Regions from separate parts of the Streptomyces cinereoruber genome, predicted to be linked through region 3. Evidence: riboswitches for the same ligand, from Rfam matches in the RefSeq annotation. Region 3 holds a riboswitch; each other region holds the start of a gene.

Region 1 (7,589 bases), 3.1 Mb from region 3:
AGGCGATCGGCGCGACGACCGTCGGCCGGGAGGCGAGCCAGGCGAGGGCGACGGTGGCGGGCTCGGCGCCGTGCGCCCCGGCGACCGCGTCGAGCGCGGAGAGCACGGCCCGGCCCCGCTCGGTGTCGAGGTGCTTGCCGGCCCCGGCGGCGCGGGCGCTGTCGACGGCGGTGCCGGGACGGTACTTGCCGGTGAGGAAGCCGGAGGCGAGGCCGTAGTACGGGACGGCGGCGAGGCCCGCCCGCTCGGCGGTCTCCAGGAGCGGGCCCTCGTAGGTCTCGCGGGAGACCAGGTTGTAGTGCGGCTGGAGGGCGACGTAGCGGGCGAGGCCCTCGGCCTCGGCGAAGTCGAGGGAGGCGCGGAGCCGCTCCGGGGAGATGTTGGAGGCGGCGACGGCCCGTGCCTTGCCGTCCCGCACCAGCTGGTCGAGGGCGGTGACGATCTCCTCGACGGGGACGGACTCGTCGTCGAAGTGGGTGTAGTACAGGTCGATGTAGTCGGTGCCGAGGCGGCGCAGGGACTCCTCGGCGGCGGCCTTGATCGTGGGGGCGGAGAGGCCCTTGAACCGGGGGTGGGCGCCGGCCTTGGTGGCGACGACGACGTCGTCGCGGTTGCCGCGGGAGGCGAGCCAGCGGCCGATGACGGTCTCGGACTCGCCGCCCTCGTTGCCCTCGGCCCAGGCCGAGTAGACGTCGGCGGAGTCGACGAAGTTGCCGCCGGCGGCGGCGTAGGCGTCGAGGACGGCGAAGGACTGCGCCTCGTCGGCGGTCCAGCCGAAGACGTTGCCGCCGAGGGCGAGCGGGAAGACGTGCAGGTCGGACGTGCCCAGCGTACGGAGAGAGGTCATGGGGTGGTCAACGGCCTCCGCCGCCGGGCCTATTCCGCGTGTTTCCGGGAATCCGGGGAGGAAGTTTCCGGGAATCCGGGAAGGGGTCAGACCGTCAGGCCCTTGGAGCGCAGCCAGGCCGCCGGGTCGACGCCGTCGCCGCCGCCGGGGTGGATCTCCAGGTGGAGATGGGCGCCGGAGACGTTGCCGGTGGCGCCGACGCGGCCGATCGTCTCGCCGGTGCCCACGGTCTGGCCGGCGCTGACCGTCATGGAGGAGAGGTGGCAGTACCAGATCTCGGTGCCGTCCTCCAGCTCCAGGACGATCCGGTAGCCGTAGGAGCCGGACCAGCCCGCCGACTTGACCGTGGCGCCGTGGACCGCCTTGAGCGGGGTGCCGGTGGGGGCGGCGAAGTCGAGGCCCGTGTGGTAGCCGGAGGACCACATGGAGCCGGACTGCATGTAGGTGGCGGTGAGGGAGTACGAGGAGAGGGGCATCGAGTAGCTGGCGGCGAGCTTGGCGAGGCGCTCGGCCTCGGCCTTCGCCCTGGCTTCCGCCTCCGCCTTGGCCTTGGCCTCCGCCTCGGCCTTCGCCTTCGCCTCGGCTTCCGCCTTCTCCGCGGCATCGGCCTTGGCCTGCGCCTCGGCGGCGGCCTTCTCGGCGGCCGCCTTCTCCGCCGCGGCCTTCTCGGCGGCGTCGGCGGAGGCCTGCTGCTGCTCGGCCTGCTGGAGGATGCGGGCGCGCAGGGCCTCGCCGGCGTCGGCGGCGCCCGGGGCTTCCGCCGTCGTCAGGCTCGTCCGCGTGACCTGGCCGGACCGCGAGGCCCGCTCGTCGGCCTCGGTGGTGTACGTGGCGGAGGTCAGCGGGTTCGGGTTGGCGCGGTCCGCGGAGACCGTCTCCCGCTCTTCCTGCGCGGGCAGGAGCGCGCCGACGCCGGGGAGGTCGTGGGCGTCGGGCAGGTTGAGGTCGGGGAGCGATATGGCGACCGGGGGCTTGTCCTGCGCGGTGGCGAGGCCGCCCGCGCCGACGGCGGCGATGACGCCGACGCCGAGGACGGTGGAGGAGCGGGCGAAGTTGGAGCGCTGCTTGACGACCCGGTGCCGACCGCCGGAGCGGGCCCGGTCGCGGAGGGAGTCCTCGGTGGGGTTCCACTCGGTGTCCGGGGCGGAGGGGGCCGCACCGCCGCCGAAAGCGTCGAAGGGGGCTTCGGGGGCAGGGGTGTTGGACGCCACGGAGGCGCGCTCCTTTCCTTCCTTCTCGCCTACCGGGTTAGCTGACGGGTTCGGAGCAGGAAGGTCTCCTACGGGCCCGGTCGCACGGGTGCGAAGGGCTCGATTCACCCCAAATGGTGGTTCCCCGGTTCCCTTTCGGGATTCGGCGCGTGCGCACGGTGCCGTCTCTTGCGACGGCTGGGACGACCGCGCTGCGTTATCGAACGTTAATAGACAGGGGGTCCCGATTCCAAGCCGCTCCTCTTGATCGTTCATTGAATTGGGAGGGATTGGTCCGACTTGACCCCCCTTCAGCAAGGCCGGATCCGGGAGCGACGAAACCTTCGATTTCTGACGGTTCATCAATTGTTATCGCAGGGAGACCTTTCGACTACCCCCGGTGACGGGGTCCTCCGGGTGATCGGGCGATCGGGGGGCGGCCGGCCGGCCGGGCGGGCGGTCAGCGCCGGGATCCGGACCCGCCGGGCGGCACCACCGGCATCGTGCGGCGCCGCTCCGGCTGCCCCGCCGTCGGGCGGTTCAGCGCGAGCAGCGCCATGTCGTCCGTCGCCCCGCCGCCCGTGTGGAGCCGTACGTCGTCCACGAGCGCGTCGAGCATCTCCTCCGGGCCCGGGAAGACCCGTCCGGCCAGCCGCTCCGCCGGGTCGTAGAAGACGCCCCGCGCGTTCCGCGCCTCCGAGAGGCCGTCGGTGTAGAAGAGCAGCGTCGTGCCCGGCGGGTACGGCCGGGCCTCGGCCCGGTCCGGCCACGACGCGAGGTCCCCCATGCCGAGGGGCAGCGCCGGCCGGCTCGGGTCGACCGACTCGACCCGCCCGTCCCCGTGCAGCATCAGCGGGGACGGGTGCCCCCGGTTGACGACCCGTACGAACCCGTCGAAGGTGCCGCTGCCGTCGGAGCGCGGGATCTCGGCCAGGACGGCGGTGGTGAACCCCTCGACGGCGTCGAGGCTGTCCCGCCGGGTGCCCTCCCGGTCCAGCGCCCGTTCGAGCCGCTGCGCCACGCCCTCCAGGGTCCGTTCCTGCTCGGCCGCCTCCCGGAAGGCCCCGATGACGACGGCGACGGCCTCGACCGCGTCGAGGCCCTTGCCCCGCACGTCCCCGACCACGAGCCGCACCCCGTGCGGGGTGTCCTGCACGGCGAAGAGGTCGCCGCCGATGAACGCGTCCGCCTGCGCCGCCTCGTAGCGGGCCGCGCACCGCAGCCCGCCGATCCGCTCGGCGGGCGTCGGCAGCACCGCCTTCTGCGCGGTCTCCGCGATGACCCGCGCCGAGGCGAGCCGCTCGCCGCTGCGGCGCACCACCCTGTTGATGAGGAGGGCGAGTACGGAGACCGTGAACACGGTCAGGGTCTCGGCGACGGCCGGGGCGCGGGTGACGTCGTCGCTGAAGAGGTAGAGGCCGACCGAGGCGAGGACGGCGGCGATCCCGGTGAGGAGGGTGACGAGCAGGGAGAAGAAGGGCGCGGCGACCAGCGGGGCGGCGGCGAGCATCGGGGAGGCGGTGTACGGGGCGGGGGTCGCCACGTCGAAGAGGACGCCGCCCGCGATGATCAGCGGCGGCAGCGCGCGGAGGAACCGCCGGGCGCCCCGGTACGCGGGACGGCCCCCACCGCCCCGTCTCCCGCCGCCCGCCGCTCCTAGGGGGTGCCCCACCGTTCTCTCCTGCCCGGTCCGCCCGGCCGCGGCCCCGTACCGCGCCCTTCCAGGGTGGCCGCCGCCCCGGCGGACGGCGACTCCGCACGGCCGACCGGCGTACGGGACCGTCCGGGAAGCCGGTGGGGGCCGCCCGGCGGCTACATGTTCCGCTCGGCGTAGACCGCCAGCGCGTCCCGGACGAGGACCGCGGTGCCCTCGCCGTGCTTGTCGTAGTTCTTGGTGAACCGGGGGTCGTCGACGTACATCCGGCCGAGGCCGACCACGTACTCCTTGGTCGGCGTCGTGGTGGTCGACAGCCACGCGACGTGGCGCCGCGCGATGGCCTGCACCTCGTCGCTGTCGGCGGCCAGGCCGTCCCGCGCCGCCCGTCCGAAGTCGCGGGCGATGCCGGCCTGCTCCTCGATGAACGCCCGCTTCTGCTCCTCGTCCAGCGAGCGCCACCACCGGTCGCCCTGCTCGTAGGCCTCGCGGCCCCAGCGGTGGGTGACCTCCTCCTCGTACCGCGTGTGGTCGAAACCGTCGAACACTTCGTCCGCCATGAGCTCTTCTCCGTTCTCCGTCTTGTGGAGGGTGGTCCGCACCGACGCGATCTGGCGTCCGATGCGCTCGCGCTCCTGCTCCAGGAGGGCGAGGTGGGTGCGCAGGGCGGCGGAGGTGTCCCGCTGGCCCGCGAGGACCTCGGCGATGGCGGGCAGCGAGAGCCCCAGCTCGCGCAGCAGCAGGATCCGCTGCAGCCGCACGAGCGCCGCCTGGTCGTAGTACCGGTAACCGTTCGCGCCGATCCGGCTCGGCTCCAGCAGTCCGCGCTCTCCGTAGTGCCGGAGGGTGCGGCTGGTGGTGCCGGCCTTCTTGGCGATCTCCTGGATCGACCACTCCATGTCGAGAACGCTAGATCTTGACGTTGCGTCAAGGTCAACCGGAAACGCCGGGGGAACGACGAAGGCCCGGATCCAAGAGGATCCGGGCCTTCGTTCGCTACTGAGTAGCGGGGACAGGATTTGAACCTGCGACCTCTGGGTTATGAGCCCAGCGAGCTACCGAGCTGCTCCACCCCGCGTCGGTGAACACGACTCTACGGCATGACCGGGGCGATCCTGAAATCGGTTTTCCTCGGCCCCTCCCGGCGGCCCTCCTACCGGCCCTTCCGCCGCCCTCCCGACGGTCTGCCTCAGCAGCCGCAGTCGCCGGTGTCGACCGGGGCCGTCAGCGGGTCGGCGGCCTTTTCCGCGGGGCCTTCCCAGGTCTCGTACGCGAACCCCTCCCGCACCCAGTACTCGAAGCCGCCCAGCATCTCCTTGACCCGGAAGCCCCGCTCCGCGAGGGCGAGCGCGGCGCGGGTGGCTCCGTTGCAGCCGGGGCCCCAGCAGTACGTGACGACCGGCACGGACCGGTCGAGCAGCTCCTCGGCCCGCTCGGGGATCAGCGCGGTCGGCAGGTGGACGGCGCCGGGGACGTGCCCCTGGTCCCAGGAGGCGGTGGACCGCGTGTCGACCAGGACGAAGCCGGGGTCGGTGCCCTCGGCCGCCGCGGCGGCGAGGACGGAGGCCACGTCGGAGACGTCGGCGTGGAAGGCGAGGCTCGCGGAGAAGTACGCGGCAGCGGCGGCGGGCGAGGCCGGCGGGGTGCGGAGTACGGGGTTGACCTGCGGTGTCGTCGTCATGATGAGCAAACTAGGGCCGACAGGCACCCCGCTGAAGGGGGAAACCACGGAGGTCGGCTGCTCCGGCCGGGGAATCCCGGGCGTTCGTGCCGGGACGGCGGGAATCTCATGCACCGAAACCCCGGCCCCGCTCCCCCTGTCACATGGACGGGCTCCGATCCGTCATGGAGGCATGACGGAGGCGAGCGTGGACGTGGGCATGATGGGCACGGTGGACCTGGTGGACATGAACGTGAACCCGCACGGCGACGAGGAACTCCTGGCCCGGCGCTTCGACGCCGACCGGGGGCACCTGCGGGCGGTGGCGTACCGGATGCTGGGCTCGCTGAGCGAGGCCGAGGACGCCGTCCAGGAGACCTGGCTCAAGCTCAGCCGCGCCGACGTCGGCGAGGTGCGGAACCTCAGCGGCTGGCTGACGACGGTCGTCGGCCGCGTCTGCCTGGACATGCTGCGCTCGCGCGGCTCGCGCCGCGAGTCCCCGCTGGAGTACTACGTCCCCGATCCGGTGGTCCGGGTCGGTGGGGCCGCCGACGCCGCGGCCGCCACCGACCCCGAGCGCGCGGCCGAGCTCACCGAGTCCGTCGGCCTCGCGCTCCTCGTCGTCCTGGAGACCCTGTCGCCGGCCGAACGGCTCGCGTTCGTCCTGCACGACATGTTCGCCGTCTCCTTCGACGAGATCGCGGAGGTCGTGGACCGCAGCCCGGCCGCGACCCGCCAGCTCGCCAGCCGCGCCCGCCGCCGGGTGCGGGACGCCTCCCCGGGCCCCGCCCCGGACGCGCGGCGCCGGCGGGAGATCGCGGACGCCTTCCTGACCGCCGCGAACGGCGGCGACTTCGACGGCCTCCTCGCGGTCCTCGACCCGGACGTGGTGCTGCGCGCGGACGGCGGGCGGCTCATGGCCGGCGCCTCCAAGCTGGTGCGGGGCGCCGAGACCGTCGTCGCGCAGGCCCTCGCGTACTCCCGGTTCCGCAAGGCGGCGCTGCGGGTCGTGGCCAACGGCGAGCCCGCGGTCCTGTCGGTCGTCGACGGGCGCCCGGCCGCCCTCATGGTGTTCACGGTCGCCGGTGACCGGATCGTCGAGCTCCACATCCTGGCGGACCCGGAACGGCTCGCAACGCTCGGCCTCACGGAGGAGGAACTGGCGCGGGCGGCGTACTGAACGCTTCCGGTGGGACTCCCGGTCGCTATCTCCGCCGGCGGGCCAGGGAGGCTCCGGCCGTCAGGGAGACGGCGGCGCTGGCGACGCCGAGGACGGCGCCCGCGGCGACGTCGCCCGGATAGTGCACGCCGGTGTGGACTCGGGAGTACCCCACCGTCGACGCCAGGATCCCGAGGGGGGCGGCGGCGGCGGGCAGCACCACCCCCACGGCGGTGGCGAAGGCGACCGCCGACGCGGTGTGCCCCGAGGGGAACGAGGCCGAGTCGGGCATGGGGACGTGCCGGCCCGCCACCACCCGGGCCGCCTCCCGGTCCGGCCGGGGTCTGCGCACGAGCCGCTTGCCCAGCAGGTTCGCCGCGGCCGAGGCCACCCCGATCGCCCCGACCCCGGCGAGCGCGGCCCGGCGCGGGCGGCCCGGGAAGAGGGCGAGCACGGCCGCGACGGAGAAGGAGATCTTGGAGTGGTCGGCCGTCCTGGAGAGCCGGCGCAGGGCCGTGTCCAGGGTGGGCGTGGGGGTGGCGGCCACGGCGGCGTACACGGCACCGTCGACGGCCCGGAGATCGTGCAGCACGGCTCGGACGGTCTCGGTGGGCGTGTCGTGGGTCATGCGCCGCTCCTCGGGGGTCGGTGGTGGGTGGGGAAGGCGAGTTCGGTGATGCGCCGCCAGTCCAGGGGCGGCCGCGGGGGCGTGGTGCCCGGCCGGTCCCGGGGCACGAGCACCCGCAGGGCGTGCGGGCGGAGGACGCAGACGACCGGGGCGGGCAGGACCAGCGCCTCGCCGTCGACGGCGACGGAGAGGGCGCCGTCACCGTTGTCGCAGGTGACCTCGACCCTGCGGGCCGTCAGGACGTTCAGGGCGGCCGCCTGGGTGCCCCGTACCGCCAGCTCGGCGGCCTGCATCGCCCCCTCCACCCGGACGCCGATCACGCCGAGCTCACCCCCGTCGAGGCGGGGTCTTCGGGCGGGGTCGGCACTGAGCGGATCGGGGGTGGCGTACGGATTGTTGCTGACCAGGAGCGCCTGCTGCGCGTCGAGCACGGTGCCGTCGACGACCGCGT
Region 2 (7,589 bases), 6.1 Mb from region 3:
CGGTCACCGGAACGGCCGCCCGCCGCGCGGCCTTCCCGGCCAGTGCGCGCAGCCGGGCCTCCGGCTCGACGGCCACGACCTCCGTGACCCCGACCGGGTAGTGCGCGAAGTTCAGCCCGTTCCCGGCCCCGACCTCGACCACCCGCCCGGCGAGCCCGGCGAGCAGCTCCGCCCGGAGGGCCCCGATCCCGCCCCGCGTCTCGGCGGAGACGCTGAAGCGGGCGTAGAAGCGGGCGAAGAGGGGGTGGTGCACCCGGGGCGGGTCCCCGGGCGCCGGCCGCGAAGACGTCATCGGGGACTCCTTCCACAGGGGCGCGTACCTCCACCCTACGGAGCCGCCCCACCCGGGGCGGCCCGACGGGCCGAACCCCGACCACACGGCTGACGCCCGAACCCCGACCCGTACGGAAGCCCCCGGGGCACAGGGCTGCACCCCTGTGCTTATGAGGGTCCGGCCGTACGGGATCTCACGCCCCGGCCGTACGAGAAGACCGCGGCCCGGCCGCGCGGAGGCGCCGCATTCCGCCCCGGGCCGCCGGGCGCCCCGACCGTCCGTCAGCCCCCGTACGGCTCCGCGTGGGTCCGGGTGAAGGACTCCGCGTCCCACGTCCCGCCCAGGGACGGGGCCAGCCAGCCGCCCGCCGCCGCCCGGAACTCCGTCGGGGACAGGGCGCCCGAACCCTCCGGTACGGCTCCGAGCAGGGGCGCGCCCGCCGCCTCCGGCAGGTCGGCCAGGTTGCAGCGGGCCGCCAGGTCCGGCGCGGCCGGCCAGCTGCCGACCACCACGCCCAGCTGCCCGATCCCGCGCGCCCGCAGCGCCTCGGCCGTCAGGGTGGTCGAGTTGAGCGTCCCGAGCCCGGCCGGGGCCACCACCAGGACCGGCGCGCCGAGCAGCGCCGCCGCGTCCGCGAGCGTGCCGCCCTCCTCGTCGAAGCGGACGAGCAGCCCGCCCGCCCCCTCCACGAGCACCAGGTCGTGCACGGCGGCCAGCTTCCGGGCGGCCTCGGCGACCTCCCGGGGCCCGACCGGCGCGAGACCGGCCCGCCGGGCGGCCGTACCGGGGGCCAGCGGCTCCGGGAAGCGGCCCAGCTCGGCCGAGGCGGCGGCGCCCGAGAGCCGTACGACCTCGTCCGCGTCACCCCGCTCGTCCGGCCCGACGCCCGTCTGCGCCGGCTTCAGGACGGCGACCGACCGCCCGGCGGCGGTCGCGACGGCGGCGACCGCCGCGGTCACGACCGTCTTGCCGATCTCGGTCCCCGTGCCGCTGACGACGACGATTCCCATGCCTGCCCCAGTCCTTCCGTTCAGCCCGCCGCCGCGGCGGCCCGTACCGCCGCGCAGATCCGGGCCACGTCCTCGTCACCCGTCACGTACGGCGGCATCGTGTAGATCAGATCCCGGAACGGGCGCAGCCACACGCCCTCCCGGACCGCCGCGCGCGTCGCCGCCGCCATGTCGACCTCGTGGTCGAGCTGGACGACCCCGATCGCGCCGAGCACCCGCACGTCCCGCACGCCCGGCAGGTCCGCGGCCGGGGCGAGCCCGTCGCGCAGCCCGGCCTCGATGCGCTTGACCTCGACCCGCCAGTCCTGGGAGAGCAGCAGGTCGATCGAGGCCAGGGCCACGGCGGAGGCCAGCGGGTTGCCCATGAAGGTCGGCCCGTGCGCCAGGACCGGCACCTCGCCGCGCGAGATCCCGTCGGCCACCCGGCTCGTGCAGAGCGTCGCGGCCATCGACAGGTAACCGCCCGTCAGGGCCTTGCCCACGCACATCACGTCGGGGGAGACCCCGGCCGCGTCGGCCGCGAACAGCGTGCCCGTGCGCCCGAACCCGGTCGCGATCTCGTCGAACACCAGCAGCACGCCGTGCTCGTCGCAGGCCTCCCGCAGCACCCGCAGGTACGCCGGGTCGTGGAAGCGCATGCCGCCCGCGCCCTGCACCACCGGCTCCACGACCACCGCGGCCAGCTCGTGCGCGTGCCGCCCGATCGAGGTCCGCAGCAGCGCGGCGTACGACTCCTCGTACGCGGCCGGCGGGGCGTCCGTGAAGACCTGGGGCTGGAGGACCCCGGTCCACAGCTCGTGCATCCCGCCCTCGGGGTCGCACACCGACATCGGCTGCCAGGTGTCCCCGTGGTACCCGCCGCGCCAGGTGAAGAGCCGCCGCTTCTCGGGGCGACCGAGCGAACGCCAGTACTGCAGGCACATCTTGACGGCGACCTCGACGGAGACCGAGCCCGAGTCGCTGAGGAAGACGTGCCGCAGCGGCTCGGGGGTGATCTCCACGAGCCGGCTCGCGAGGCGGACGGCCGGCTCGTGGGTGAGCCCGCCGAACATCACGTGGCTCATCCGGTCGAGCTGGCCGCGCACCGCCTCGTTGAGGACGGGGTGGTTGTAGCCGTGGACCGCCGACCACCACGAGGACATGCCGTCGATCAACTCGTCCCGCCCCTCGGCGGGTTCGGCGAGCCGGAGGCGCACCCCGGACGCGGACGCGACGACCAGCGGGTCCGTGCGGCCCGGCATGGGGCCGTACGGGTGCCAGACGTGCGCCCTGTCCAGGGCGAGGAGCTCGTCGTTACGCATTCGGCGCGAGGTCCGTCCCGGCTCCCCGGCGGCGCACCGCCACCAGATCGGTCCGGGCGCCGCCCGGCGCGGCCTCGACGGCCGGCGCCTCGGCGGGCTCGGGGACCGGGGCGTGTCCGCCGCACGGACCGCAGCCGCCGGAGTGCGACCCGCACCCGGCACCGGCCTCCGCCGGGGCGCCCTCGGTCGGGGCGTGCGAGCCGCAACCGCCACCGGCCTCCGCGCCCGAACCGCAGCCGCCGCCGGCCGCCGCGAGCGCGTCCGCGCGGTGGGCGGGCAGCGTGGGCGTGCCCGTGCCCTCCACCTCGAAGCCCGCGTCCGCGATCATGTCCAGGTCGGCCTGGCCGGCCTGGCCCTCACTGGTCAGGTAGTCGCCCAGGAAGATCGAGTTCGCGATGTGCAGCGCGAGCGGCTGCATCGAGCGCAGGTGCACCTCGCGGCCGCCCGCGATCCGCACCTCGACGTCGGGGCAGACGAACCGCACCATCGCCAGGATCCGCAGGCAGCGCTGCGGGGTCAGGTTCCACTCCTTGGCGAGCGGGGTGCCCTCGAACGGGATGAGGAAGTTGACCGGCACCGAGTCCGAGCCCAGCTCCCGCAGCGCGTACACGACGTCGACCAGGTCCTCGTCGGCCTCGCCCATGCCCGCGATCAGGCCCGAGCAGGCCGAGAGCCCGGCCGCGTGCGCCTTCTGGACGGTGTCCACCCGGTCGGCGTACGTGTGGGTCTTGGTGATCCCGCCGTACGTCGCCTCGGAGGTGTTCAGGTTGTGGTTGTACGCGTCGGCGCCGGCCTCCCGCAGCCGCTCCGCCTGCCCGTCCGAGAGCAGACCGAGGCAGGCGCACACCTCGACGCCCTCGTTCTGCTCCTTGATGGCCTCGATGGTCCTGCCGACCCGCTCCACGTCCCGGTCCGTCGGACCGCGCCCGCTCGCCACCAGGCACACCCGCTTGGCGCCGCCCGCGACGCCCGCCGCGGCGGCCTGGGACGCCTCGTCCGGCTTCAGCCAGGTGTACTTGAGGATCTCCGCCTTGGAGCCGAGCCGCTGCGAACAGTACGAGCAGTCCTCGGGGCACAGGCCGGACTTGAGGTTGACCAGATAATTGAGCTTCACCCGCCGCCCGAACCACTGACGGCGCACCTTGCCGGCCGCGGCCACCACATCGAGCAGTTCGTCGTCGGAGGTCGCCAGGACGGCGAGCGCTTCTTCACGGGTCGGCGGCTCGCGCCGCAGCCCCTTCTCCACCAGCGTGTTCAGCAGGTCCATAACCGCTGATCCTGGCCTACCGCCCGCCCCCGGGCCAAGGAGGATCCGAACAAACGCCCCCGATCGGGGTGTGTGGATGACCACACCACGATCCCGGTCTCCTGCGGTTAGGGTCTGTGCGCTGCCTACAAAAGGCACCGGCCGGCCGGCCGGAGGCGCCGACGAAGGATCCCGCATGCCACAGGCCGACGACACACGGGCGGACGACACACGGGCGGACGACGTACGGGTGGACGAGACGCGGGTGGACGAGGCGCGGGTCGCGGTCCCGCGCCGCACGGCCTTCGACTGGACCGACGCCGAGGCGCGCCGCCGGGCCGACGCCGGTCTCGTCCGCACGCTGCGGCCCCGGACGGCCGACTCGGACCTCCTCGACCTGGCGGGCAACGACTACCTCGGCCTCACCCGCAGGCCCGAGGTCACCGGGGCGGCGGCCGAGGCGGCCCGGCGCTGGGGCGCCGGCTCCACCGGCTCCCGGCTCGTCACCGGCACCACCCGGCTCCACACCGACCTGGAGCGCGAGCTCGCCGCCTTCTGCGGCTTCGAGGCGGCCCTCGTCTTCTCCTCCGGCTACGCCGCCAACCTCGCCGTGCTCACCGCGCTCGGCGGCCGGGACTCCCTGATCGTCTCGGACGCCGCCAACCACGCCTCCCTGGTGGACGGCTGCCGCCTGGCCCGCGCCGAGACCGCCGTCGTCCCGCACGCCGACCCCGAGGCCGTACGCAAGACCCTGGAGGCGCACCCCGGGCGCCGGGCCCTGGTCGTCAGCGACTCCGTCTTCTCCGTCGACGGCGACCGGGCCCCGCTCGCGGAGCTCGCCGCCGCCTGCCGCGCGCACGGCGCCGGGCTCGTCGTGGACGACGCCCACGGCTTCGGCGTCCTCGGCGACGGCGGCCGGGGCGCGGTGCACGGCGCCGGGCTCGCGGGCGACGAGGACGTGGTCGCCACCCTGACCCTCTCCAAGTCCCTGGGCAGCCAGGGCGGCGCGGTCCTGGGCCCGGCCCGGGTGATCGAGCACCTGGTGAACGCCGCCCGCACCTTCATCTTCGACACCGGCCTCGCCCCGGCCGCCGTCGGCGGCGCCCTCGCGAGCCTGCGCCTGATCGCCGCCGAACCGGGGCTCGCCGGGCGGGCCCGTACCGTCGCCACCACCCTGTACGAGCGGCTGACCGCGGCCGGTCTGACCGGCGCCCGGCCCGACGCGGCCGTGGTCTCGGTCCGCGCCCCCTCCCCGGAGGCGGCGCTGCGCTGGGCGGCGGACTGCCGGGAACGGGGCCTGGCGGTCGGCTGCTTCCGGCCCCCGTCCGTCCCCGACGGCGTCTCGCGGCTGCGCCTGACGGCCCGCGCCGACCTGACGGACGCGCAGATCGACCGCGCGGTGGAGACGATCCTGCGGACCGCGCCCGCCGCCTGACGCACCGTCCGGAGGCGTTCACGGTTCGTACGGTTCACCGCTTCGGGCGACAGATGCGGTATTGCCCTGGTGGAACCCGATACGGCCCGGCACCATCGGTGGGACTCTGACGCGCAGTGCGATCCGGGGCGGTGGCCCCGGCGGGAAAGGGACAGAGTCGCCATGGCAGACCATCAGGAAGCATCCGTCACCCTGGCGAGCGAGCCCGCCTCGGTCCCCACCGCCCGGCGGTACGTCGCGCGGATTCTCACCGACTGGGGCCTCGACGCGCTCTCGGACCAGGCGGACGCGGTCCGCCTGATCGTCTCGGAACTGGCCACCAACGCCGTCCTGCACACCTTCGGCCAGTCGCCCACCTTCACGGTCGACGTACGCCTGGAGGACGGGGAGCAGCTCCACGTCGGCGTCACGGACAGCCATCCGCGCCGGCCCCGCCGCCTTCCCGCGGCGGTCCAGCAGGACAACGGCCGCGGCATGGCCATCATCCGCTCCCTCGCGGTGGAGTCCGGCGGCCGCCTCTCGGTGACCCCGACCCCGGACGGCGGCAAGACGGTCGGCATCACCCTGCCGTGGAAGGCCGCGGCACCGGTGGTCTGTTAGCGCGCGTCCGGCGGGGCCGGGGCCCGTCCGGCGACGGTTCGGGTGCGGCGGCGCCACCGCACCCCCCGGCCTCCCCTCCGGCGCCCGCTCAGTGCCCGGGCGGGGTCACCGGACGCGTCCGTAGGAGACCTTCGAGGTCCAGATCTTGTCGAGCTTGACCCAGGAGCCCGTCTTGGGCGAGTGCCAGAGCTTGCCGCTGCCGGCGTAGATGCCCACGTGGTAGACCTTGCCGCCGGAGTGGAAGAAGACCAGGTCCCCCTTCTGCCGGCCGGAGGCGGAGACGCGACTGGTCTTGTTGTACTGCTGCTGCGCGGTGCGGGGCAGCGACTTGCCCGCCTGCTTGTACGCGTAGAGCGTCAGGCCCGAGCAGTCGAACCGGGAGGGGCCGGTGGCCCCGTAGCGGTAGGGCGCCCCCTTCTTGGAGGCGGCGACGCTCAGCGCCTTGTTCGCGTGTGCGGTCGCTGCCTGGGCCTCCGGCGCCGCGCCCGGCGCGAGCAGCGTGCCGCCGACGGCGGCGAGGGTGAGAGCCGAGACGGCTCCGGCCCGGGACAGCAGGGACGGGACGTGCATCTGCGCAGTCATGCGCAACCCTTCGTCAGCCGCCTGTGAAGGATGACCTGTCGGGTTCGGGCAGGCGAAGATGCCCGGCCGCTCTCGCGGCTTCACCCCAAGGGCCGGCCCCGCTGCGGAAACAGCGCGTACGGCCCGTACTGCTCGGGTCCTCCACTCCTGCCGATCCAATCCTGTCGACCAGGCGTCCGGGACGGCGGCAGGACTCGGCGTCCGCCCGGACCGCCCCGCCTCGGATGGCGGGGGCTTGTCGTCGGCAGGGATCTTGCCCCACAGCCTGGTCGAAATCCGAGTGGAAACGACGTTATGTGAGAGTCCTCACGACTGATCCATTCGGGTGGACAGGATGGTTTCGTGATCGTCGGAGGTTTGGCGGACGAGCCCCGCACCAGCGAAGGAGCGCCCGGTTCCGCCAGATGTGTACACCCCTTGCGCAACTCGCCCGGGTCATATGTCGACTCATCGACTCCACCGAACGGACGAGTGGTTCCGGCGCGCCGTGTCGGCCGTCCGGCCCTTGACACGACATGCCGGAATGTCAACTCCGCCGCTCCCGGGGGAGCGTGACCCGGCCCGCCCGCTGCTCCCCATCCAGCACCCGCAGGGCGCGCGCCAGGGTCTCCGCGTGCACCTCGCTCTCGCCCCGCGCGTGCATGAGCGCCAGGGCCTCACGCAGCTCCTCCGCACGCCCCACCAGGGCCTGAGCCGCCCTCAGGCCCCCATAGGTATGCGTACTCCTGGATGGATTGATTCTCCCCAGGAGGTCGACGACCGCAAGGCAGGCATCGACCACTTCGCCCTCGGCCCGCGTCAGGGCGGGCAGCGGCGGCGGTTCGGGAACCACGGCCCGCTCACCGCGCCGCGCCGCGGCGGCTCGTGACCACGTGCTCCACCAGCCCGTACGCGACGGCGGCCGGGGCGTCCAGGACCGTGGGGCGGTCGAGGTCGGCGGCGACCCGCTCGCTGCTCCGTCCGGTGTGCTCGGCGAGCAGTCCGGTCATCAGGGCGCGCCGGCGGTCCAGTTCGCGGGCCTGGACGCCGAGGTCGCTCGGCTGCCCGCGCAGGGGCTCCTCCATGGCGGGCTGCCGGAGCGTGACGCGGGCGCCGGGGAGCATCATCCGCTTGCCCGGGGTGCCGGCGGCGAGCAGGACGG
Region 3 (7,589 bases):
CCGACAGCATCCCGTCGACGGCCTCCTCCGGCAGGAACCGCACCAGCCGCTCCCGCGCCTCGTCCGCGCCCAGCGCCGCGAACCCCACCGGGACGCCCATCGCCTCCGAGAGGGCCCGCACCTGCTCGCGCGGCGTCACCGCGACCGGGCCCGTGAGCACGTACGTGCGCCCCGCGTGCCCCGGACCGCGCAGCGCGGCGGCCGCGACCTCCGCGATGTCCGCCGGATCCACGAGGGGCAGGGCCACATCGGCGAAGGGGGCCGCCACCGTACGGGTCGCCCGCACCTGATCGGTCCAGAAGAAGGCGTTGGAGGCGAAGCCGCCCGGACGCAGCACCGTCCACTCCAGGCCCGACTCCCGCACCGCCGCCTCGAACGCGCGCAGCGGCCCGTGCGACACCGACTCGGGCCGCGTCCCCGCCAGTTGCGAGGACTGGAGCACGATCCGCCGCACTCCGCGGGCCACCGCCGCCGCCACGATCTCGCGCGGACGCAGCTCGTCCCCGAGGCCCGGGACGAGCAGGTACACCGACTCGGCCCCCTCGAACAGCCCCTTGAGGCCGTCGGTGTCGGCCAGGTCGCCCCGCCGGTGCGTCACCCCGGCGGGCAGCTCCCCGGCCTCTCGGCGGCTCACCGCCACGACCTCCTCGCCGGCCGCGGCCAGCGCCTCCACCAGCGGTCGTCCGACGTTTCCGGTCGCTCCGGTCACCACGATCACAACTGCTCCCCTCCAGGAAGTCCGCGGCGGAGCGCGAGCGCCCCGCCGTCCTCGTGACCTCATCCTGGAAGGCGAACCGGTCATCTCCTGGCCGGTTTCACGGGCCGGTTTCACGAGCCGGTTCCGGCCGCGGGAGGGCTCGGCCCGTGGGAGGACTCAGCCCTCCGAGGAGCCCTGCTCGCCGAAACGGCGCTCGAACCGGGCGATCCGGCCCTCGGTGTCCACGGTCCGCGCCTTGCCCGTGTAGAACGGGTGGCTCTCGGAGGAGATCTCGACGTCGATCACGGGATACGTGTTGCCGTCGTCCCACTCGATGGTCCGGTCGCTGGTCGCGGTGGAACGGGTCAGAAACGCGTACCCGGCCGAGCGGTCGCGGAAGACCACGGGGCCGTACTCGGGCTGCTTGTCCTGCTGCACGTGTCCTCCTCGGGCTGCCGCCCTGACTCGCCGTGCCGATCGGCACGGCACCCTCCAGCCTCCCCGGGGGCACGGCCGCCGACCAGCGCCACGGGCCCGACCGGGTGACGGCTCCACGCGCGCGTACCCCTCGACGCGGGCACGGAACCGACGCGGGCACGGAACTGGCGCGGGTACGGAACCGGCGTGGGTCCGGAACCGGCGTCGACGGGCCACGCGCGCGTACCCCCGTGGCCGGCCGTCGCGGTCCGGCGCGGACCCCCCCGTACGGCTCAGCCGCCCTCCGGCCACCGCGCCGCGAGCAGCAGGGCGATGTCGTCCGGCCGGGACGTGGCCTGCCGGGCCTCCCGGGTCAGCCGGTCGGCCGTCTCCGAGAGCGGCAGGGAGGCCGTCGCGGCGAGCGCCCGGCGCAACCGCTCGATCCCCTCGTCGATGTCCCTGCCCGGCCGCTCCACGAGCCCGTCCGTGAACAGCGCGAGGACCGCCCCGGGGGCCAGCCGCAGCCGGGTCACCGGGTACGAGGCGCCGTCGTCGATCCCGAGGACCATCCCGCCCGCCAGGTCCACCTGGTCCGCCGTCCCGTCCGGCCGCAGCAGCAGCGGCTGCGGATGCCCCGCCCGAACTGCCCGCGCCTCGCCCGTCTCCGGATCGAGCAGGACGTAGCAGCAGCTCGCGAACTGGCCCGGATCCAGGTCGATCAGCAGCCGGTTGGTGCCCTTCATGACGTCCTGCGGCCGGTGGCCCCCGAGCGCGAACGCCCGCACCGCGCTGCGCAGCTGGCCCATGGTGGCCGCGGCCGCCACCCCGTGGCCCTGCACGTCGCCGATCACCAGGGCGAGCCGCCCCTGACCCGTCTCGATCACGTCGTACCAGTCTCCGCCCACGTCCATGCCCTGCGTGCCCGGCAGGTAGCGGCCCACCGTGTCCACCCCGACCCGGACCGGCAGTCGGTGCGGCAGCAGCGCGTCCTGGAGCCCCCGCGCGACCGCCGACTCCGTGTCGTACCGCTGCGCCCGCTCCAGGGCCTGCGCGATCAGCCCCGCGAGCGCCGTGAGCACGGTCCGCTCCTCCGGGCTGAACCCGCGCGGCCGGTCGAAGCCGAGGATGCAGGAGCCCACCGGCCGGCCCGAGGCGATCAGCGGCAGGAACGCCCGCGCCCCCTGGTCCGCGTCCAGCGGAAGCCCCGGGTACGCCCGGCCCAGCTGCTCCATCGACTCGAAGAACAGCGGCCTGCCCGTCGTCAGCGTCACCACCCCCGGCACCCGCGCGTCGAGCCCCACCCCGTCGAAGGGCTCCAGGAAGCCCTGCGGGAAGCCCGTCTCCCACGCCAGGTAGAGGCGCCGGTCGCTCAGCAGGTAGATCGCCAGCTGCCGCCCGCCGAACGCCGGCAGCAACTCCTCCGTCACCACCGCCGACACCTGGCGCGCCGTCACCGCCTCGGTCAGCGCGATCGCGAGCGCCACCGGCCGGTACAGGTCCGCCGCCCGGTCTCCGGGCGAGGCGAGGTCGTCCGTGACGCGCCGGCCCGTCCCGGGCCTGTCCGCGAGGCCCGCGGAGCCCTCCTCGGCCTGGAGCACCATCGTCACCCCGTCCCGCCCCGGATGCAGCGAGACCGACAGCCAGCGGCCCCCCTCCGGGCGGGCCAGGAAGCGCACCGGCTCCCCGGAGAGCAGGGCGGCGCGCAGCTGCTCCTGGTGGAAGGCGTGCCCGAACCAGGGCAGCGCCTCCCACAGCGGCCGCCCGGCCAGATCCCTGCGCGGCCGGCCGAGCAGCTGCTCCGTGCGCTCGTTGACGTACGTGACGCGGCCGAGCCGGTCGACGGCCAGGAGGGCCCTCGGCAGCCGGTCGGTGGCGTCCGAGCCGATCAGACCGGTGCCGAGGTCGACGAGGGTCCCCACCAGCCGGGAGCCCTTCTCGGGACCGGACCGCCGCGCGCGTGCGGACACCTCCAGGAGGTGCAGCCCGCCGTCCGGGCCCTTCAGCCGGAGCCTGCGCACCAGGGGGCGCCCGCCGGCGCCCGTCGCGTGCCGGGCCGCCGCCCACAGCGCGTACCCGTCCTCCGGCTCCAGGAGGGACGTGAGGTCCTCGATCGTGCAGGGCGAGGTCACGCCCGCCCCGAGGATCCTCAGGAGCCCGTCGTCCATCGTCACGGTGCCCGAGAGCAGGTCCCAGTCGAAGGAGCCGAACCGCACCGGCAGCCCTGACCCGGTCGGCAGCTGCACGCACACCGGGTCGCCGGTCCACTCGACCTCCGTCCCCCGCCGGGACAGCCCGGCGAGGGCCTCGCCGAGCCGGAGCGCGCCCCGCGTCATCCGCCCCCGGTCCCGCGCGTCCACCGGCACGCCCGGGGTGGGCGCGCGCAGCGCCACCAGCACGCCGAACCGCTCGCGGCCCGTCGTCACCGGCGCGTACAGCGAGGCGAAGGGGAACGGCAGGCTCGCCACCAGCTGGGGGAAGCGGCGCATCGCGTCCTCGGCGTCGGCGAGGTGGACGGCCTGGCCCGAACGGTGGACCTCGGCCACCGGGAACGGACGGTTGGTGTGCATCCGCCACCACGGGCGGAACAGCGGCCCCGGCAGCCCCACGAGGACCGCGAGCCGCAGTAGGCCGGGCGTCTCGGAGCGCAGGTACACCCCGCCCGCGTATCCGCCGACCTCCTCCACCGCCCCGAGCGCCGCCTCGGCGAGCGCCCACGTCAGGGCGACGGGGGCGGGCCCGCCGCCGGCTCCGCTCCCGGACGGACGCCCGGTACCGCCCGCCGGGCCGGGGCCGGAAGCGCCGTGCGCGGTCACACAGCCAGGATGCCCCCGGGGTCGAAGCCCCCGCATCCCGGAAGGCCCCCCGCCGGCCGGCGTCCCGCCCGCCGGGCGGGACGGGCCGACGCGTCTACCCTGGGAGGAACGGGCAGGGGACGGACACCGCGTCCCTCCCCGGGCCCGCCCGGACGGCCGCACAGGCGGAAGGGCGTCGGACCATGTTCTTCAGCGATCGCAGCGACGCGGGGCGGCAGCTCGCCGCCCGGCTCGACCACCTCAAGGGCCAGGACGTCGTGGTCCTCGGCCTCCCGCGCGGCGGCGTGCCGGTGGCCGTCGAGGTCGCCGACGCCCTCGACGCCCCGCTCGACATCTGCCTCGTCCGGAAGCTGGGCGTGCCCCACCGGCCGGAGGTCGCGATGGGCGCGGTCGGCGAGGGCGGCGTGCGGGTGCTCAACGAGCAGGTGATCCACGAGGCCGGGGTGGACGACCGCGCGCTGGCCGCGGTGGAGGAGCGCGAGCTGGCCGAGCTGGAGCAGCGGGCCCGCCGCTACCGGGGCAGCAGGACGCCCGTGCCCCTCGAAGGGCGGACCGTCCTCGTCGTCGACGACGGGCTCGCCACCGGCGCCACGGCCCTGGCGGCCTGCCGGGTGGTCCGCGCCCGGGGCGCGGCGCGGATCGTCCTCGCGGTGCCGGTCGCACCGCCCGGCTGGACGGCCCGGCTCGGCGGCGAGGCGGACGAGACCGTCGCCGTCCGGACCCCCGAGGGGTTCTACGCCGTCGGCCAGTTCTACCGGGACTTCCCGCAGACGCCGGACGACGAGGTGATCGCCCGCCTGGACCGGAGCAGGGCCGGGCGCGACCCCGTCGTCCGGGAGACGGACGTACGGATCCCGGTCGACGGCGCCGTGCTCGCCGGGAGGCTCGCCGTGCCCGAGGGGGCCGCCGGGCTCGTCCTGTTCGCCCACGGCAGCGGCAGCAGCCGCCACAGCCCCCGGAACCGGGCGGTCGCCGCGGAGCTGAACAGGGCCGGTCTCGGGACCCTGCTGTTCGACCTGCTGAGCGAGGCCGAGGCGGCGGACCGGGCGCACGTCTTCGACACCCCGCTCCTCGCGGGCCGGCTCGCCGGGGCCACGCAGTGGGCGGCCGGGCGGCCCGGCGTCGAGGAGCTCCCGCTCGGCTACTTCGGCGCGAGCACGGGAGCGGCGGCCGCGCTGTGGGCGGCGGGCGACCCGGCGTCCCCGGTCGCCGCCGTCGTCTCGCGCGGCGGGCGGCCGGACCTCGCGGCCGACCGCCTGGCCGGGGTGCGGGCCCCGACCCTCCTGGTGGTGGGAGGCGAGGACCCGCTGGTCCTGGACCTCAACCGGCGGGCCGGGGCGCTGCTGCGCTGCGAGAACCGGCTGGCCGTGGTGGAGGGCGCCACTCACCTCTTCGAGGAGCCCGGCGCCCTGGAGGAGGTGGCGGAACTCGCCACCTCCTGGTTCACCGGGCACTTCCGGCGCCGGGACGCCCCGGCGGTCGGCGCGGACTAGTAGGCGCCGTAGACGTTGTCGATGGAGCCGTAGCGGTCGGCCGCGTAGTTGCAGGCGGCGGTGATGTTGGCGACCGGGTCGTACAGGTCGGTCGACGTGCCGGGCACGTGGTACCGGTCGAAGGTCGGCTGGATGACCTGGAGGAGGCCCTTCGAGGGGGTGCCGTTGACGGCGTTGATGTCCCAGTTGTTGATGGCCAGCGGGTTGCCGGAGGACTCGCGCATGATGTTGCGGTGGATGCCCTCGTAGGAGCCGGGGATGCCGTGCTGGGCCATGATGTCCAGCGACTGCCGGATCCAGCCGTCGAGGTTGTCGGCGTACTGCGCGACGGCGGCAGGGGCGGCAGCGGCGGCGGCCGGGGCGGCGGCGGAGGCCCCCGTCGGGGCGCCGGAGGCCGGGGCGGTCGCGCGGCGCTCGGAGCGGCTCGCCCGGTCGTCCGTGGCGGACTTCTTCGCCTTCGCGGTGGTCTTCCGCTCCGTCTTCTCCTGCTTCTTCGTCGGCGCGGGGGCGGCCTCGGCCGAACCCCGATGAATCGTCAGCTCCAGACCGGGGTGAATGAGTGACGGGTTGTCACCCACGGCGCTCTGGTTGGCACGGTAAAGGCTCTTCCAGCCTCCCTGAATTCCCTTCTTGTGGGCGATCAGGGAAAGCGAGTCACCGCTCACGACGGTGTACGTGCGCGCGGCCGCCGGGGCCTTGGCGGCGACCGGGGCCGCGGCGGGCGCGGTGAAGGTCTTGGCAGCGATCTCCGGGGCCGCGGCGGGGGTCGCGGCGCCGGCCGTGGCGGGGGCGATCAGGGGCAGGGACAGCGCGGCTCCACCCGCGCCGACCAGGGCGAGGCCACGGGAGACGTGGTTGCGGCGGGGGCGACGGTGCTTACCGTGTGCAGGCATGACGGGATTCCTCTCCGGCGCCTACGAGGTGAGCTGTCGGGTTCGGACGGGAGGTGTCCGGCCGCGCGCACGCGGCTGCACCCCGAGCCGTTCCGGATCACCGGACCGGCGTATTCGTGGGTCCCCCGCTCCTGCCGTCGGGTGAAAAGGGAGGTTTCCGAGCGGTGGCAGGATTAGGCGTTCCGCTCGAATGGGGGTGACCGTAGGCCAGCAATGCGGCGAATAACAAGAGGATCAGATCGGCGGCACCCGTAAAAGGATCAACGAATTCGGGGAATTCAAGATCGGCCGGGCCCGGAAGGGGTCGAACTTCCTTGTGGGGTACGGGGCCGGAGGGGTCCGCACCGTGTGGAGGGCCGTGCGGAGTGAGTCGCGTCACCCGGTGAATTATGTCCGAATATGCGGCGTAATTCCATTGATGGGGGAATGAGGCGAAAATCGGTGAGGTGGTGTTTTCGGGGGTGATGGGTGGCTTTTGGTGGCATCGGGTGTCACTCAAGGGCAAAGCTCGCAAAGCCGACATTCCTCTCGAAGGATGGAGCGACCGACCCAGGAGCCGCCCGATGCCCCCCATCGCCCCCCAGCTCACCCCCGACGCCCTCGACCGCGAGGCCGCCGCCCTCTACGAGAGCGCCGTCTGGCAGCGGATCGTCACCGACTGGACCGCGCCGGCGCCCGAACGGCCGGCACCCGCACCCGTACCGCTCGCGCCCGCACCCGTATCGCCCGCGCCCGGGACCGTCCCGCTCGCACCCCCGCCGCCGGGGGAGGGGCGGAGCTGGCGGGACCTGCTCAGCGTGCCCGTGGACCGGCTCGTGGCCGAAGCCCTCGACGCGCTCCCGGCCCCGGGCCCCGCCGAGCGCCGCCTGCCCGGCCGGATCGGAGCCGTACTGCCGGACCGCCTCCACGCCTGGCGCCGCATCGGGCAGGCCGAGCTGCGCCCCTCGGTCCACCTCGGGTACGCGCGCCTCGTCCTGACCGAGTGGGGCTGGCAGAACGCCCCGTACAGACTCCGCGACAGACGCGGGGCCCGCTGTGTCTGCGGGGCGCTCCTCGCCGCCCACCGCCTCGGCTACGGCGGCGCGGACACCATGAACGAGGCGGCCGCCTGGATCATGACCGAACTGCGGTCGCGCGGCTGGGGCGACCTCATCGGTCCGTGGAACCGGGCCCCCGGGCGCACGGCCGACGACGCGCTCGCCCTCCTCGACGCCACGATCCGCCGCGCCGCGCACGCCGGCCGCTGACGGCGCCGCCCGGGCACGGGACCTCAGCG
Region 4 (7,589 bases), 840 kb from region 3:
TTCGCGGGCGGGGTCCTGGAGCGGATACCCGCCGCCGTTCCCCCGCCCCTCCTCCCCCGGGCTACAGGGGCATGAGGTCCCCGAGGGGCACCAGGTCGGGACGCTTGGCCTCGACGTGGTCCCCGGAGCTCTCGCCGCGCAGCCGGCGCCCGATCCAGGGCACGAGGTACTCCCGCGCCCACTGGATGTTGTCCCGGCGCACTTCGAGCGAGCCGCGCGGGGGGACCGGCGGCCACGCCTGGTCGGGGTCGGCGGGCACCGGCAGGCCGAGGACCTGGGCGGCGCGCAGGGCGACCCGGGTGTGTCCCTCGGGCGAGAGGTGCAGCCGGTCGTCGTCCCAGGCCCGCCGGTCCTGCACGGACCTCAGCGACCACAGGTCGAGGACCGGGCAGTCGTAGCGGTCCGCGATGGCCCTCACGTGCGCGGTGTAGGTGGCGATCTTGCCCCGCAGGTGCCGGAGCACGGGGACGTCGCGGGTGTCGAAGCCGGTGGTGACCATGACGGTGCCGACGGCGGAGGTCAGGTCGGCGACGGCGCGCTCGAAGCGCTCGGCCACGTCGTCCGGGTCGGTGCCGGGGCGGATGATGTCGTTGCCGCCCGCGCAGAAGGTCACCAGGTCGGGGGCGAGTTCCTTCGCCCGGGGGACCTGTTCCGCCACGATCTGGTCGAGGAGGCGTCCGCGTACGGCCAGGTTGGCGTAGCGGAAGGCGTCGTGCTCCGGCAGCTGGTCGGCGAGCAGGACCGCGAAGCGGTCCGCCCAGCCGACGTACGTCCCGTCGGGGCCGGGGTCTCCGACGCCCTCGGTGAAGCTGTCACCGATCGCCGCGTACGACCCGAATGCGTTCTTGTCTCTTGATCTCGAATCGTCTGCCACGGGGGCACATCCTTCCCTTTCGCCTGTGACCTACGCGACCGTAAGGAGGGGTTGACGGCGGGTGATATATGCCACCGATAAAGATTCGCCCAAGTCGGAACAGGCCGGCGGCCCGGCACGTATGTGCCGGGCCGCCGGAAAAGGGGTGCGCGCCGGAGGGTCAGACGGAGACGCCGTGCTGGCGCAGGTAGGCCAGCGGGTCGACGTCCGAGCCGTAGCTCGGCGTGGTGCGGATCTCGAAGTGCAGGTGCGGGCCGGTGGAGTTGCCGGTGGAGCCGGAGAGGCCGATCTGCTGCCCGCCGCCGACGCTCTGCCCGGCCGAGACCGAGAGGGAGGAGAGGTGGGCGTACTGCGAGTAGTTGCCGTCCGCGTGCTGGATGACGACCTCGTTGCCGTACGAGCCGCTCCAGCCGGCGGAGACGACCGTGCCGGCGCCGACGGCGCGGACGGTGGTGCCGGAGGAGGCGATGAAGTCGACGCCGGTGTGGTAGCCGGAGGACCACATGGAGCCGGAGGCGCGGTACGGGGTGGAGAAGCCGCCGGTGACGGGGGCGACCCAGCCGGAGGAGGAGGCGGTGGAGCCGGTGGAGGAGGAGCCGGTGGAGCTCTTCTCCGCGGCCTTCGGGGCGGTGGCGGCCGGGGCGGCGGCGCGGCGGCTCTCGCGGGAGGCGCGGGGGGCGTCGTCGCCGTTCTTCCCGGCGGCGGTGGTGCTCTTCGGGCCGGTGGGGACGGAGCCCTGGGCGCCGATGGTGAGCTTCATGCCGGGCAGGATGAGGGAGGGGTCGGCGCCGATGGTCCGGCGGTTGTCCTCGTAGATCCGCTGCCAGCCGCCCGAGAGGCGGTGGTCGGCGGCGATCTTCGACAGGTAGTCGCCGGGGACGACGGAGTACGTCCGGGGGCCGTTCTCCGCGGCCTTCGCGGGGGCGGCCTTCGCCGGGGCGGCGGCCTTCGCCGCGACGGGCTGCGCGGCGACGACGGACTGGACGGAGGCGGAGGCCGGGGCGGTCTGCTCGGCGGCGTGGGCCCCGGTGGCGCCGAGGAGCGGAAGGGCGACGACGGCGCCTCCCGTACCGGCGGCGGCGAATCCGCGGGTGAGGGGGTTGTTCTTGGGACGGCGGTGCTTACCCTTCGCGGGCATGGCGAATCCTCTCCGGCGCCTGCGAGGTGAGCTGTCGGGTTCGGACTGGAGATGTCCGGCCGCGCTCTCGCGCGACTTCACCCCTAGCCGTCCTGCGTCGCGGGACCGGCGTACTTCCTTGGGTCCCCCGCTCCTGCCACGCATGGGATGGGTGGAATTCCGGACGGTGGCAGGATTCGGCGGTCCGTCCGGATTGAGCGTGACGCTAGACGAGCGGGGTCGGCGCGAACAAGCCGCTGTTTTGTCCCGGGATTCCGCCCTAGATCGTTCCCCCGGAATTCCGGTCACCCTCCGTGGACGACGCTCCCCGACTCCCCTTTCCGGCAAGGGATTCGCGCCGGAAGCCCGGCCACGATCCGTCACTTCTATGACGCTGCTCACGCGCCGAATCCCATCTCGCCTGCAATCAGGGCGCGTTATACGCAATGACTTAATTCGGACAGATCACCCATTCCTGTCCGAGGGGGTGCGCCGCACCCCTCCGGTCCGGATGATTGCCCCTGGAACCGATTTCGCCTCGGCATCCGTACGACGACACTTCCAGGAGCATCCGTGACGCAGCAGCAGGTCCCGCCCATCGACGCCGCCGAGCCCGAACTGACGGAGGTCCGCAACTTCCGGGACGTGGGCGGTCTGCCGACGACGGACGGGCGCGCGGTCCGTCCCGGCCGCCTCTTCCGCAGCGGCCACCTCGCCCATGCGACCGAGGGCGACGCCGCCTTCCTCGCCGGCCTCGGGCTGCACACCGTCTTCGACTTCCGCAACGAGGCCGACCGGCGGATCGAGGGCCCGGACGTCGAGCTGCCCGGCGTGCGGAACGTGAACATACCCCTCAACGACCCGGCCGACGGCAAGGAGTTCTGGAAGCTGGTGCGCGACGGCGACACCGTCCAGCTGCGGGAGGTCCTCGGCGACGGCAGGGCTGCGGCCCGGATGTCCGATTCGTACCGGCGGATGGTGGTCGAGCGGACCGCCGAGCACAGCCGGATCCTGCACTCCATGGCGGAGGAGAGCGTCCCGGCCCTGATGCACTGCGCGGCGGGCAAGGACCGGGCCGGGCTCGCCGTCGCGATCACCCTGCTCGCCGTCGGGGTCGAGCGGTCGGCGATCGAGGCCGACTACGTGAAGTCGAACGAGCCGCACCGGCGCTACAAGGTGCGCCGCAGCTCCACCGCCCCGGACGCCATGGGGCCCGAGGTGATGGAGCTGCTGAGCCCGCTCTTCGACGCGCGGGCGGAGTACCTGCGGGCCGCCTTCGAGACGATCGAGACGACCTGGGGCTCGGTGGACACCTACTTCGCCACGGGCCTGGCACTGTCCCCGGAGACCCGCGAGCGGCTGCGGGAGCGCCTGGTCACCGAGGCGTAGGGCCCGTTCGTCCGGGCCCTACTTCGCGCCCATCGCGAAGAGCAGGTAGAGGAAGCCGGCGAAGAGGTGCCCGGCGATCAGGTAGGCGAAGAGGCGGAGCACCAGCCCCTTGGGGAACTTGCCTTCCCCGCGCTCCTCGCCGGTGACGGGTGCGGACTTCTCGGACATGTCGGCCCTTTCCTGAAGAAGCGTCACAGAAGAATCGTTACGGCGGTCAGCGCCGGTGCGGGGTCCCGTCGCCGAGGCACAGCTCGGCGGCGGGGCTCTGCATCAGGGTGTGGACGAAGAGCAGCTCGGCCCCGCCCTGCGTGGCGGCGCCGATCCGGTGCGGGGTGAGCGAGTCGAAGTGCGCGCTGTCCCCGGGGTCGAGGACGTGGACCACCTCGCCGAGTGCGAGCCGCACCCGGCCCTCCAGGACGTGGATCCACTCCTCCCCGGGGTGGACGCGCACGATGTCGGCCCGGGTGGCGTACGGCACGTGGACCCGCAGGCACTGGAGGGCGCGCCCGGCACCGCCCGCCTGGCGGTAGATCCAGCCGTCCGCCTCGACGGGCTCGGAGCGGCCGGCCCGGACGACGGGGTCGCGCTCGGGGGGCGCCTCCCCCAGGAGCTCGGAGACCGTCGTACCGTAGATGCGGGACAGGGCGAGCAGCATCGGCAGCGAGGGCTGCCGGTTCCCCGTCTCCAGGCGCGAGAGGTGGGCGGGCGAGAGGCCGGCCCGCTGGGCGGCGGCCTCCAGGGTGAGCCCCCGGCGGCGGCGCAGGGCCCGCAGCTGCGGGGCGACGTCGGGCAGGGCGCCGGAGGCGGCGGGGTCCGGGGAGGCCTCCCCGGGGACGTGGTCCATGCGTCCATTCCGCCAGGATCGTGCCTCTGAGGCAAGTTTCTTGCCCCAGAGGCAAAATCCGGAGGGTCGTTTCCGGTCAGCGCTGCGCGACCGCCTGCCTGACCAGGGTCTTCCCGAAGTCCCACATCAGACCGCCCCCGCCGTGGGCCTCGTCCATGACCGCCGTGAAGGCGGTGACGAACCGGTCCACGTCCGCCTCGTCCACGACGAGCGGCGGGATCAGCTTGATCACCTCCAGGTGGTCCCCGGAGACCTGGGTGAGGATCCTGTGCCGCTGGAGCAGCGGCACGACGACCATCTGGGCGAAGAGGCCCTTGCGGGCCGCCTGGAGCATCGTCCAGCGGCCGCGCAGTCCGAGCGAGGACGGCCGGCCGAACTCGATGCCGATCATCAGACCGCGCCCGCGGATCTCGTGCAGCAGCTCGTACCGGGGCACCAGCTCCTTGAGGCGGCCGGAGAGCAGGTCGCCGATCCGGCGGGCGCGGGCGACCGTGCCCTCCTCCTCCATCACGGAGAGGACGGCGAGCCCGGCGGCCATGGCCTGCGCGTTCGACCCGAAGCTCGCGGAGTGGACCAGGACCCGGTCCATGGACGAGTAGACCTTCTTGAAGATCCAGTCCTTGCCGAGGGTGGCGCCGACCGGCACGTAGCCGCCGGAGAGCGCCTTGGCGACGCAGACCAGGTCCGGTTCGACGCCCTCCTCGTGCTGGTACGCGTAGAAGTCGCCGGTCCTGCCGAGGCCGGTCTGCACCTCGTCCGCGATCAGCAGGGCGCCGTGCCGGCGCAGCAGCTCCTGGGCCCCGCGCAGGAAGCCGGGCGGGGCCTCGTGGACGCCCTTGCCCTGGATCGGCTCCACGACGAAGCCGGCCACGTCCCCCTTCCGCAGCTCCCGTTCCAGGGCGTCGAGGTCGCCGAGGGCGATCGCGGTGTCCGGAAGGAGCGGGGCGAAGCCGTCCCGGAAGCCCCGCTCTCCGTTGACGGAGAGGGAGCCGGTGGTGAGCCCGTGGAAGGCGTGGTCGCAGTAGACGATCCTGGGCCGCCCGGTGGCGTACCGGGCGAACTTGAGGGCGGTCTCGACGGCCTCGGTGCCGCTGTTGCCGAAGAAGACCCGGTCCAGGTGGGGGCTGTGGGCGAGCAGCCGCTCGGCGAGGAGGCCGGGCAGCGGCGGGCAGTCGAAGCGGGTGAGGTCGGCGAGGTCGGCGTCCAGGACGTCGTGGAGGGCCTTGCGGACGACGGGGTGGTGCCGTCCGAGGCCCATCACGCCGAACCCGGCGAGCATGTCCAGGTGGTCGTTCCCGTCGGCGTCCCAGAAGTGGGCGCCCTCGGCCCGCTCGTACACCTTGTCGAAGCCGATGGTGCGGAGCACGCGCGGCAGCTGGGGGTTGAGGTACCGGGAGTGCAGCTCGTACCGCTCGCCGCCGCGCTCGGCGAGCAGCGCCCGCAGGTCGAACCCGCCGCCGGTCACGCGCCGCTCACCCCGCTCACCTGCTGTTCCCGGAGGCGGTCTCCCGGACCGCGCGCAGGGACTCCTTGAGGGAGCCCATGGTGGCGAGGACGGCGGTGGGCTCGTAGCCGCAGTGCGCCATGCAGTTGGCGCAGCGCGGGTCCTTGCCGCGGCCGTACTTCTCCCAGTCGGTCTCCTCCACGAGCTCGCGGTACGTGGGGACGTAGCCGTCGCTCATCAGATAGCAGGGCCGCTGCCAGCCGAAGAGGGAGTAGTTCGGGATGGCCCAGGCGGTGCAGGGGAAGTCGGCCTTGCCCTCCAGGAAGTCCAGGAAGAGCGGCGAGTGGTTCAGGCGCCAGCGGCGCCGGTTGCCTCCGGCGAAGGCCTTCTTGAAGAGCTCCCGGGTCTGCTCGACGCCGAGGAAGTGCTCCTGGTCGGGGGCCTTCTCGTAGGCGTAGGCGGGCGAGATCATCATCTCGTCGACCTGGAGGTCGTCGTTGAGGTAGTTGAGCACCTCGATGACGGTCTGCGGGGTGTCGGTGTTGAAGAAGGTCGAGTTGGTGGTGACCCGGAAGCCGCGCCGCTTGGCCTCCTTGATCGCCGCCACCGCCTCGTCGAACACGCCCTCCTTGGCCACCGACTCGTCGTGCCGCTCGCGCAGCCCGTCGATGTGCACGGCGAAGGCGAAGTACGGGGAGGGGGTGAAGTCCTCCAGCTTCTTGCGGAGCAGCATCGCGTTGGTGCAGAGGAAGACGTACTTCCGCCGGGCCACCAGCTGGCGCACGATCTCGTGGATCTGGGGGTGCATCAGGGGCTCGCCGCCCGCGATGGACACCATGGGGGCGCCGGACTCCAGGACCGCGCCGACCGCCTGGGCGACCGGCATGCGCTGCTTGAGGACACCCGCCGGGTGCTGGATCTTCCCGCAGCCCTCGCACTTGAGGTTGCAGGCGAAGAGCGGTTCGAGCTCGACGATCAGCGGGAACTTGTCGCGCTTGCGGAGCTTCTGTTCGAAGAGGTAGGTCCCGACCCGGATGGACTGACGGAGCGGCATGGCCATAACGCTCACCTCCTGGGGAGCAGCAAAGAACGGTGCCATTCGTAGAAAGCGGGAAGGACGGCACGAAGGACGCGAAACGCCGATATTCCCCCGCGTACCGTGCCAATACGGACCAGCTCGTGCTCCGGAGCGTCCACGACCACCCGGACGGCCGCAACCGGACGCGCGCCCGGCCCCTCCCCGAAGGCTCCGGCGGCCCGTGCGGTACGCAGGGTCGCGGCGGACTCCATGTCGACGGCGATCGCGCCGGTGCCCCGCAGCGCGGCCCGCTCCGGGCCCCGCACCACGTGGTCGGAGCCGGACAGCGGGCCGACGTGCACGGACCGCCCCGGCACCGCCCTGACCAGGGCCTTCACCAGGAGCTCCGGGCCGGTGCACGCGGTCGTGCCGTCGGGTCCGCGGGTCTCGTCGGCGACCACCAGGTCCCCCGGGTGCATGCCCGGGGCGAGCCCCGCGCAGAACCCGGAGGCGATCACGGCCGCGTCCCACCGGTGCCGCTCCCCCAGCGCCCGGGAGACCGCCGCCCTGGCCCGTTCGGGGCCCATGCCCGTCCGCAGCACGGTGACCGGGCCGGGGGCGCCGCTCCGGTCGCCGCTGCGCAGGGCGAGCTGTTCGATGCCGAGCGCGCAGGCGATCAGGAGCGGCGGGGTGGCGGCGCCGGGGGCGGGCGCGCGGCCCATCACCCCTCCTTGCGGAGCGACGGCTCCCCGTGCGCGTAGCGGCCGAGCGCCGTGAGGGGGAAGACCTGGCGGTAGAGGTGGTAGTTGATCGAGAAGTCCCAGGGGAAGCCCGTGCCGGTGAAGTACGGCTCGTCCCACGAACCGTCCGGGAGCTGGGTCGCGGTCAGCCAGGCGACGCCCC

What was found. A riboswitch is a leader RNA that binds a small molecule or an ion and turns the genes downstream of it on or off. The one in region 3 is predicted to bind cyclic di-AMP.
Region 1: linked by a shared signal. The riboswitch ahead of CP977_RS18605 (M23 family metallopeptidase) and the one ahead of CP977_RS32580 (LysM peptidoglycan-binding domain-containing protein) in region 3 are both predicted to bind cyclic di-AMP.
Region 2: linked by a shared signal. The riboswitch ahead of CP977_RS05140 (C40 family peptidase) and the one ahead of CP977_RS32580 (LysM peptidoglycan-binding domain-containing protein) in region 3 are both predicted to bind cyclic di-AMP.
Region 4: linked by a shared signal. The riboswitch ahead of CP977_RS28940 (M23 family metallopeptidase) and the one ahead of CP977_RS32580 (LysM peptidoglycan-binding domain-containing protein) in region 3 are both predicted to bind cyclic di-AMP.

The regions. Positions count from the first base shown of each region.
Region 1 is NZ_CP023693.1:4,143,024-4,150,612, reverse strand. It holds gene CP977_RS18610 (aldo/keto reductase) at 1-847, opposite strand, end outside; gene CP977_RS18605 (M23 family metallopeptidase) at 934-2,058, opposite strand; cyclic di-AMP (ydaO/yuaA leader) riboswitch at 2,070-2,216, opposite strand; gene CP977_RS18600 (PP2C family protein-serine/threonine phosphatase) at 2,498-3,709, opposite strand; gene CP977_RS18595 (MerR family transcriptional regulator) at 3,850-4,590, opposite strand; tRNA gene CP977_RS18590 (tRNA-Met) at 4,696-4,769, opposite strand; gene CP977_RS18585 (rhodanese-like domain-containing protein) at 4,881-5,372, opposite strand; gene CP977_RS18580 (sigma-70 family RNA polymerase sigma factor) at 5,575-6,531, shown strand; gene CP977_RS18575 (phosphatase PAP2 family protein) at 6,557-7,138, opposite strand; gene CP977_RS18570 (diacylglycerol/lipid kinase family protein) at 7,135-7,589, opposite strand, start outside.
Region 2 is NZ_CP023693.1:1,172,229-1,179,817, reverse strand. It holds gene CP977_RS05170 (class I SAM-dependent methyltransferase) at 1-292, opposite strand, end outside; gene bioD (dethiobiotin synthase) at 556-1,284, opposite strand; gene CP977_RS05160 (adenosylmethionine--8-amino-7-oxononanoate transaminase) at 1,305-2,585, opposite strand; gene bioB (biotin synthase BioB) at 2,578-3,852, opposite strand; gene CP977_RS05150 (8-amino-7-oxononanoate synthase) at 4,028-5,266, shown strand; gene CP977_RS05145 (ATP-binding protein) at 5,429-5,866, shown strand; gene CP977_RS05140 (C40 family peptidase) at 5,972-6,448, opposite strand; cyclic di-AMP (ydaO/yuaA leader) riboswitch at 6,452-6,582, opposite strand; gene CP977_RS05135 (hypothetical protein) at 6,975-7,280, opposite strand; gene CP977_RS05130 (ClpP family protease) at 7,288-7,589, opposite strand, start outside.
Region 3 is NZ_CP023693.1:7,239,456-7,247,044, forward strand. It holds gene CP977_RS32560 (NAD(P)H-binding protein) at 1-718, opposite strand, end outside; gene CP977_RS32565 (type B 50S ribosomal protein L31) at 875-1,135, opposite strand; gene CP977_RS32570 (SpoIIE family protein phosphatase) at 1,408-3,927, opposite strand; gene CP977_RS32575 (phosphoribosyltransferase family protein) at 4,110-5,420, shown strand; gene CP977_RS32580 (LysM peptidoglycan-binding domain-containing protein) at 5,417-6,313, opposite strand; cyclic di-AMP (ydaO/yuaA leader) riboswitch at 6,320-6,493, opposite strand; gene CP977_RS32585 (DUF6197 family protein) at 6,877-7,560, shown strand.
Region 4 is NZ_CP023693.1:6,401,288-6,408,876, reverse strand. It holds gene CP977_RS28950 (STM4011 family radical SAM protein) at 1-75, shown strand, start outside; gene CP977_RS28945 (SGNH/GDSL hydrolase family protein) at 62-874, opposite strand; gene CP977_RS28940 (M23 family metallopeptidase) at 1,035-2,012, opposite strand; cyclic di-AMP (ydaO/yuaA leader) riboswitch at 2,016-2,176, opposite strand; gene CP977_RS28935 (tyrosine-protein phosphatase) at 2,565-3,380, shown strand; gene CP977_RS34235 (DUF6126 family protein) at 3,399-3,548, opposite strand; gene CP977_RS28930 (helix-turn-helix domain-containing protein) at 3,595-4,224, opposite strand; gene CP977_RS28925 (aspartate aminotransferase family protein) at 4,301-5,689, opposite strand; gene hpnH (adenosyl-hopene transferase HpnH) at 5,706-6,728, opposite strand; gene CP977_RS28915 (phosphorylase family protein) at 6,734-7,408, opposite strand; gene shc (squalene--hopene cyclase) at 7,408-7,589, opposite strand, start outside.